Regions from separate parts of the Micrococcus sp. M4NT genome, predicted to be linked through region 1. Evidence: predicted binding sites of a transcription regulator. Region 1 holds the regulator's gene; the other holds the start of a gene.

Region 1 (4,408 bases):
GGACGCCCACCTGGACTGGGGGGCCGTGTTCGGGCGGGAGGCCCCGCTGCTCGTGGACGTCGGCTCGGGCCTGGGCGAGTCCACCGCCCAGGGCGCGGCGGACCGGCCGGACTGGAACGTGCTCTCGGTGGAGGTGTACGTGCCGGGGCTCGCGGCGCTCATGGCGCAGGTGGAGCACCGCGGGCTCACCAACGTGCGGGCCGTGGAGGCCAACGCCCCCGAGCTGCTGGACCAGCTGCTCGAGCCCGGCTCCGTGGGGGAGGTGTGGGTGTTCTTCCCGGACCCGTGGCACAAGAAGCGCCACCACAAGCGCCGCCTCGTCTCCCCCGCCTTCGCGGACCGCGTGGCCCGCGTGCTCGCCCCCGGCGGCGTGCTGCGCCTGGCCACCGACTGGTCCGGGTACGCCGTGCAGATGCGCGAGGTCCTGGAGGCCCACCCCGAGTTCGAGAACCTCTTCCCGGGCCGCGCGTCCGGGGAGGACTCCCCGCTGACCCGCGTGCGCCGCGAGGGCCTCGAGCTCGAGGTGGGCGCGCAGCCGCTGCCGGCCGGATGGGAGGACGCGGCCGCCGAGGAGCGCCCCCTGCGCGCGGGACTCGGGGAGGCCGTGGCCGCGAGCGAGGCGGAGGACCCGGTGGACCACGAGGGCGGGTGGGCTCCGCGGTTCGAGGGCCGCCCCGTCACGAGCTTCGAGGCCAAGTCCCAGCGCGCCGGCCGGCTCGTCTTCGACCTCGCCTACCGGAGGCGCTGAAGGCCGAGCGGCTGGCCCGCGGTGACGCGGGCGGCGGCCGCGAGCGTCACGGAGCCCGGATCGCGGTAGCCCCGCGGCGCGTCGTCGCCGGCCGCAGGCGTCCAGCGCGAGGTGTCGTGGCCGCGCACGGCGGCCCCGTCCATCCCCGGGACGGGTTCCACGGGCAGGGCGACGGCGCCGGGCCAGGCCTGCCGCAGCCCGCCGAGCCGGCCGAGGAGGGAGAGCACGTCTCCGGGCGCGCGGGCCTCGAACACCCGGCCGGTGGCCGCGCCGAGCGCACGGGCTCCCGAGAGGAGGGCGAGCGGCAGGCCCACCGCCCCGGACACCACGAGGGTCTCGACGGGGCGCTCCGCGCTGTGGGGCGTGGGATCGGTGGCCGCGGAGTCGGCCGGAAGGAGCCCCCGCTCGTCGAGCTCTCGCAGGGCGTGCCCCGCCACGAGGGAGCCGTACGAGTGGGCGTCCACGGCCCCGTGCACCGCGGTGCCCCGGGCGCGCAGCCCCGACGCGTGCAGGTGCGCCCACCACGCGGCGACGTCGTCGGCGAGCTGCCGGCCGGCCTCCCGCGCGGGGCGGTCGAGGACCACGCGCCACGGCGCGGGTGCAGGGTAGCGCAGCCACGCGACGACGACGGGGCGGGGCGCCCCCGCCGCGTGCTGGGCCGCGGCCAGCTGAGCGGCCTCGTGCGCCGCGCCCCACAGGGCGGTGTCCGGGCGGATGCCCATGCCGGAGACCATCCAGGTCAGATGGGTGGCGGTGGCGGGGTCTCCAGCGCACACGGCCGCGGTGGGCCCACCGCGGCCCTCGAGGTCGTGGGCCAGCAGCTCGCGCGCCGGCAGGGCACGGTCCATGGAGTCCGGGGCGAGCGCGTGGGCGAGGCCCTCCAGCGCGGCGCGGCGCCGCGGGTCGAACCGGTCCTTCCGGCCCAGGTCCTCCCGCAGCCGTTCCCGGCGGGCGGCGCGCTGCGGGGCCGTGAACGCCAGCGGCGTCAGGCCTGCGGCGGGTTCCACGCGAGGATCCGGCGGGAACGGGCGGTGCCCGCGGGCAGGGCGCGCACGGCCGCACCGCGCCGCGCGGCGCCGGACGGGGTGCCCGGCTCCGCGGCTCCGGACGCGGGGGCGACGCCGTCCGGGCGACCGGCGCCCGAGCGGCGGTCGGCGTAGCGCGCCGAGACGTCACCGGCGGCACCCACCGTGAACACGCGGGCCAGCCGCGAGACCTGGTGCAGTCGGTCCACCTGGGAGGCGAGCTCCACCACGGTGTCCTGCAGCTGCTCCACCTCGCGCTGCAGGGCGACGATCCGGCGGATCCCCTCGAGGGAGACGCCCTCGCGGCTCAGCGCCTGGATGGTCTGGAGGCGCTCGACGTCGGCGCGGGAGTAGCGGCGCTGCCGCCCGCCCTGGCGCTGGGGCACCACGAGGCCGAGGCGGTCGTACTGGCGCAGGGTCTGCGGGTGCATGTCCGTCATCGCCGCGGCGGTGGAGATGACGAACACGGGCGCGGTCCACTCGCCGCCGCGCTCCCGCGCGTCGCGGGCGGCCCGGTCGGCGGCCTCGGAGCGCCGGGGCCCGGCGCTCACCAGTCGGCCCTCCGGGCCAGCTCCCGCCTCGGATCGTCGCCGGCGGTGGCGGCAGCGAGGGCCTCGACGGCGGCGCGCGCCTCGTCGGTGAGCTCGGTGGGCACGGCCACCTGCAGCTCGACCAGGAGGTCCCCGGCGCCCTTCGAGGTCTCGACGCCGCGGCCCTTGAGGCGCAGGGTCCTGCCCGAGGCGGAGCCCGCCGGGACCTTGACCTTCACGGTCCTCTCGAGGGTGGGCACCTCGATGGTCGCGCCGAGCGCGGCCTCGGGGAAGGTGACGGGCACGGTGATGCGGAGGGTGTCGCCGTCGCGGTGGAAGAACTCGTGCTCGCGCACCTTCACGGTGACGATCAGGTCGCCGCGGCCCGCCGCGCCCGGCGAGCCCTTGCCGCGGGCACGGACCTTCTGGCCGTCCCGGATGCCCTTGGGCACCTTGACGTCCACGACCTCCCCGTCGGCCGCCCGCAGGGAGACCGTCGTGCCCTCGATCGAGCCCCGGAAGGAGATGGTGGTGGTGGCGGTGCGGTCCGCACCCTTGGCGGGTCGCTGCTGGCCGAAGCCGCCGCCGGCCGGCCCGAAGCCCGGCTGGCCGCCGAACCCGCCGAACATGTCTCCGAAGAGGTCGTTCAGGTCCGGGCCCGCCTGAGCGCCGCGGGGTCCGGCGCCGCCGCCGAACATCCCGCCGAAGACGTCCTCGAAGCCCCCGCCGGCCCCGCCGCCGGGGGCGGTGAAGCGGGCGCCGCCGCCCATCGCGCGGACGGCGTCGTACTCCTGGCGCTCCTTGGGGTCGCTGAGCACCGCGTAGGCCTCGGAGATCTCCTTGAACTTCTTCTCCGCGGCCTCATCGCCGGGGTTCTGGTCCGGGTGATGCGTGCGGGCCAGCTTGCGGTAGGCCTTCTTGACGTCGGCCTCGGAGGCGTCCTTGGACACCCCGAGGGACGCGTAGAAGTCCTTGTCCATCCAATCCTGCGAGGCCATGGCGCCTCCCTTCGTTCGTCGTGGTGCGGTGATCGGTGCGGTTCAGCCGTGGCTCACTCGTCCCCGGCGGAGACCATCACCTGGGCGGCGCGCAGCACGCGGCCGTCCCGGACGTAGCCGTTGCGGAACACCTGCACCACGTGGTCGGCGGGGATCTCGGGGTGGGGCTGGCGCATGACGGCCTCGTGGAGCGCGGGGTCGAACTCGACGCCCGCCAGCTCCTCCTGGTCGTGGCGCTGCACGCCGAGGCCCGCGAGGGCGGAGTCGAGCTTCTCGGCGATCTTGGCGAAGGGGCCCTCGGCCAGGTCGCCGGCGGACCGCGCCGCGTCGAGGTCGTCCAGCACGGGGATCAGCGCCAGAACGGCCTTCAGGACGCCCTGGTCCTTCGCGAGGTCCCGGTCGCGGTCGACGCGGCGCTTGTAGTTCACGTACTCGGCCTGCAGGCGGCGCAGGTCCGTCTCCAGCTCGGCCTCGCGGGAGGACCCGGACGGCGCCGCGCCGGCCTCGGCTCCGGCATCGTCGAGGATGCGCGCGGCCTGGGCCAAGGCGTCGCCCTCGTCCTGGGCCGGCGCGTCCTGCGGCTCGGCGTCGGGGGCGGCCTCGCCGCGCGGGCGGCCGGTCTCCGGGTCGATCCGGCGGCGATCCTGGAACGTGAAGGCCTGCTCCTCGGAGCCCTGCTCGCCCGGGGTCCGGTCGTCGTCCGGGCGGTCGGCGGTGTTCTCGCTCATGATGGGTCCTTTCGCTGCGTCGGCGCGCCGTGCGCGCCGGAAGTCTGGGGTGAGAGGCCGGTGGGCCGGTCACGGACGTGCGATCGCCGTGACCGGCCCACCGGTGCTGTCGCGGGCCCCGTCGGGCCGGCGGGCCGCAGGGCTCGCCGGCGCCGACGACGGCGCGGGTGCGTCAGTTCTTCTTCTCGTCGTCCTCGTCGACGACCTCGGCGTCGACGATGTCCTCGTCCTCGGCCTGGGGGGCCTCGGCGCCGGCGTCGGCCTGCTGCTCGGAGCCCTGCTGGGCGTAGAGCGCCTCGCCGATCTTCACCTGGGAGGCCTGGAGCTTCTCGAACGCGGCCTTGACCTCGTCGTCGTTGTCCTGCTTCTCCAGGGCGGC
Region 2 (4,408 bases), on a different contig from region 1:
GGGGGACTGGGCGGCGGGGTTCTGATCGGCGGAGCTCACCGGCCCGAGGCTACCGGCCCTGTCCGGGGCTCGCCCAGGCCCCTACGGTGGCACGCATGAAGCTGGTCATCGCCCCCGGGGACATCACCGCCACCGCAGCCGACGCCGTCGTGAACGCGGCCAACTCCCGCCTCCTCGGCGGGGGCGGCGTGGACGGCGCCATCCACCGCCGGGGCGGCCCGGAGATCCTCGCCGAGTGCCGCCGCCTGCGGGAGACCACGCTGAAGGACGGGCTGCCCGCCGGTCAGGCCGTGGCGACGACGGCGGGGCGCCTGCCCGCGCGCTGGGTCATCCACACGGTGGGGCCCACGTGGGCGAAGACCATCGACAAGTCGGACACGCTGGCCTCCTGCTACCGCGAGTCGCTGCGGGTGGCGAGGGAACTGGGGGCGGAGACCGTGGCGTTCCCCGCCATCTCCGCGGGCGTCTACGGCTGGCCCATGGACGACGCCGCGCGCATCGCCGTCGAGACCTCCGATGCCATGGCGGACGAGGTGGGACACACCGTGCGCGAGGTGATCTTCGTGCCGTACGGCGAGAAGGCGGAGCAGGCCTTCCGCACGGCGCTCGCCGTGGTCCGCCCCTAGAGCCCGCCGCGGTCCCGCGCGACGACGGCCACCTGCCCGTGCGTCGTCGTCGCCGCCGCCAGGAGGTGGGCATGACGGATGTCATGGGTGCGCGGGAGCGGGGCGGCGCGGAGCGAGCCCGCGCCAGGAGGCCGCCCCGAACGCCAGTCCGAGCGCACCGATCCCGACCAGCACCAGGCCCACCGCGGCCAGGCCGAGGGACGCGCCGAGGATCCCCGCGAGCGGATAGGTCAGCAGGAAGCACGCGTGGGAGAGGGAGAACTGCGCGGCGAAGACGGCGGGGCGGTCCTGCTCCGTGCTGCCTCGGCGCAGCAGTCGGGCGGACGGGGTGAGCACGGCAGAGGTGGCCGCGCCCAGCAGGGCCCAGACCGTGAGCAGCGCGGCCCACCGTGCCGTGCCCTCCATCCCCACGAGCGCACCGACGCCGGCCAGCAAGAGCAGGGGCAGGGCAGCGGCGCCGGCGAGCATGACACGGCGGTCGGGAACACGGTCGAGCCAGGACGGCAGGGTCAGGGCCACGAGCATGGAGCCGACGCCGTGCGCGGTCAGCAGCAGCGCGACGTCCTCCTGCGGCCGGCCCAGCTCGGCCTGCACGAGGACGACGGTGTTGACGATGACCATGGCCGTCGTCGTGGCGACCACGAGGTTGAGGCCGAGCAGCCCCCGCAGCTCGGGGGAGGCCAGGAAGAGGCGCGTGCCCCGGGTGAGCCGGTCCAGGAAGGGCGCGGGGGCGGGGGCCTGCACCGCGGGGAAGCGGGCTGAGGCCACGAGCGCCGCTGAGGCGAGGAAGCCGACCACGGTGCCCACGAAGAGGCTGTGGTAGCTCATCGCTGTCAGGAGGGCGGCGGCGAGCAGGGGGCTGACGAGGGACTCGACGTCGTAGGCGAGGCGGGAGAGGGAGAGCGCGCGGGTGTACTCCCGCTCCTCGGGGAGCACGGTGGGGATCACGGCCTGGAACGTGGGGGTGAACGTGGCCGAGGCGGACTGCAGCAGGAACACCAGCGCGTACGTCTGCCACGCCTCGGTGACGAACGGCAGGGAGAGCGCGACGGCGGCCCGCACCAAGTCCGCGCCGATCAGGACGGGGCGCGCAGGCAGGCGGGCGACGAGCGCCGTGGTGACAGGGGAGATGAGCACATACGCGATCATCTTGACGGCCATGACGGTGCCCATCACGACGCCGGCGTCCGCGCCCGCGATGTCGTAGGCGAGCAGGCCCAGCGCCACGGTGAGCAGGCCGGTTCCGAGCAGCGCGATGACCTGCGCGCCGAACAGCCGCGCGTAGGTGGGCTGGCGCAGGACGCTGAGCATGGGAGGGACCTCTCCGGCGGCGGGGCGGGTACGCCGTCAGGGTAGACCGTGGGTGCGGCGTGAGGACCTGAGCGAGAGTGACTCAGGTTCGCGGAATACCCGCGGGGGGACGAGCGTTGCACCGGGCGGACGCCGCTCACCGGGAGCGGCCGCACCACACTGACGAGGAGTGAATGATGGCTCGTACTGTTGATCCCTTCCGTGAGATGGACCGCTTCATGAACGGCATCGCGCGCGTGGCCGGCCAGGGCTCGATGCCCATGAACCTCTACCGGGAGGGCGACCGGTTCGTCGCCGAGGTGGAGCTGCCGGGCGTGGACCCGAGCTCGATCGACGTGGACGTGGAGGAGCGCACGCTCACCATCCGCGCCGAGCGCAAGGAGAAGTCCGACGGCGAGGGTCGCCAGTGGCTGACCCGTGAGCGTTCCGCCGGCGCCTTCGCCCGCCAGCTGACCCTGGGCCGCGGCCTCGCCCTGGACCAGGTGGAGGCGGACTACGCCGACGGCGTGCTGACGCTGACCATTCCGGTGGCCGAGCAGGCCAAGCCGCGCAAGATCGACGTGAAGCACTCCGGTGCCGCCACCCAGATCTCCGGGGAGACCGTGGAGAACGAGCCCGGCGCGGGGGAGCAGGAGACCTCCGGCGAGTGACGCACCGGCGGCGGTGAACCGCCCGCGCGAGGCGACACGACGGCGTCGTGCCGCGCGACCACGTGGACGGGGCCGTTCCCTTCGGGGAGCGGCCCCGTTGCCATGCCGATGGGAGACGGAGCCGCCGGTAGACTCGATGCGTGGCTTTGACTATCGGATTCGTGGGACTGCCCAACGTGGGCAAGTCGACCCTGTTCAACGCGCTGACGCGCCAGACCGTGCTCGCGGCGAACTACCCGTTCGCGACGATCGAGCCGAACGTGGGCGTGGTGAACCTGCCGGACGAGCGGCTGCCCCAGCTGGCCGAGATCTTCGGCTCCGAGCGCATCCTGCCGGCGACGGTGTCCTTCGTGGACATCGCCGGCATCGTGAAGGGCGCCTCCGAGGGGGAGGGCCTGGGCAACCAGTTCCTGGCGAACATCCGCGAGGCCCACGCGATCGCCCAGGTGGTGCGCGCGTTCGACGACGGCGACGTCGTCCACGTGGACGGCAAGGTGGACCCGGCCTCGGACATGGAGACCATCAACACCGAGCTGATCATCGCGGACATGCAGACCGTGGAGAAGGCGATCCCGCGCGTCGAGAAGGAGGTCAAGGGCAAGAAGAAGGAGCCCGCCGACCTCGAGGCGCTCAAGGCCGCGCTCGCGGTGCTGGAGCGGGGCGAGACGATCTTCGCGGCGAAGGACAAGGACAAGCTGGACATGGACCGGCTGCGGGAGCTGAGCCTGCTCACCGCCAAGCCGTTCATCTACGTGTTCAACTCGGACGACGGCGTGCTGGGGGACGAGGCCAGGCAGCAGGAGCTGCGCGACCTGGTGGCTCCCGCTCAGGCCGTGTTCCTGGACGCCAAGCTGGAGTCCGACCTCGTGGAGCTCTCCGAGGACGAGGCCCGCGAGATGCTGGAGATGAACGGCCAGGACGAGTCCGGGCTGGACCAGCTGGCTCGCGTCGGCTTCTCAACGCTCGGCCTGCAGACGTATCTGACGGCGGGGCCGAAGGAGACGCGCGCGTGGACCATCCCCGTCGGCGCGACGGCGCCCGAGGCCGCCGGCGTGATCCACACCGACTTCCAGCGCGGCTTCATCAAGGCCGAGATCGTCTCCTTCGACGACCTCGTGGCCGCCGGCTCCATGGCCGAGGCGAAGGCCGCGGGCAAGGTGCGCATGGAGGGCAAGGAGTACGTGATGAAGGACGGGGACGTGGTGGAGTTCCGGTTCAACGTGTAAAATTCTCCTATAGGAGAGTATTTGCCGATTTATTTAAGCCGGAGCACTCGATTGATTAGTGGGAGTCTTCCTGGCGCAATATTCGCCTAGGTCGGACCTGGGCTGCCCACTGAGTGTGAGGACCAGGTTGTACTCGATCGGAGATCGTAGCCATGAAGAACAAAGTGGGATACGTCGACCGAAACCAGCTGCGGAGCTGGGCTGACACACGCTCCTCGCAGTCCGAGTTCCCACGTCTAGTGCGACGCCTCATCCTGGAAACCACGCCAGGCCTGGTCGAACTTGGGATGCCCGCGGGCGACGGGGTGGCGGCTGGCGATTGGGACGGTTCAGTCCGGACGGCGAAAGCGACGGCTTGGGTTCCGGACGGCTTGTCCGTGTGGGAACTGTCAGTCGATTCCAGCCCCAACTCCAAGGCCGACAAGGACTACACCAAGCGAATAGACGCTCCATATGCGACTTCGACATCAGACTGCACTTATGTGGAAGCGATCCTGCGTCCTTGGACGACACGGGCCAGATGGGCTGCAAGCAAGCGGAGCGACAACGTCTGGAGAGACGTCAAGGCCCTTGGACTAGACGACGTGGAGTCCTG

The links. Region 1 encodes HspR, which represses chaperone genes until heat shock. Its sites were predicted from a motif close to AAGTTGAGTCNNNNNGACTCAACTT; they were not measured.
Region 2: NJC10_RS01365 (Hsp20/alpha crystallin family protein) is a predicted target of HspR. The motif match lies at 2,002-2,026, and genes of this name have one in related genera.

The regions. Positions count from the first base shown of each region.
Region 1 is NZ_JAMYEH010000003.1:183,103-187,510, reverse strand. Features, by position in the region: gene trmB (tRNA (guanosine(46)-N7)-methyltransferase TrmB) at 1-748, shown strand, start outside; gene NJC10_RS03295 (alpha/beta hydrolase) at 733-1,755, opposite strand; gene NJC10_RS03290 (heat shock protein transcriptional repressor HspR) at 1,734-2,324, opposite strand; gene NJC10_RS03285 (DnaJ C-terminal domain-containing protein) at 2,321-3,301, opposite strand; gene NJC10_RS03280 (nucleotide exchange factor GrpE) at 3,355-4,029, opposite strand; gene dnaK (molecular chaperone DnaK) at 4,202-4,408, opposite strand, start outside.
Region 2 is NZ_JAMYEH010000001.1:267,986-272,393, forward strand. Features, by position in the region: gene NJC10_RS01350 (hypothetical protein) at 1-39, opposite strand, end outside; gene NJC10_RS01355 (O-acetyl-ADP-ribose deacetylase) at 96-626, shown strand; gene NJC10_RS01360 (MFS transporter) at 708-1,937, opposite strand; gene NJC10_RS01365 (Hsp20/alpha crystallin family protein) at 2,114-2,587, shown strand; gene ychF (redox-regulated ATPase YchF) at 2,728-3,813, shown strand; gene NJC10_RS01375 (hypothetical protein) at 4,191-4,408, shown strand, end outside.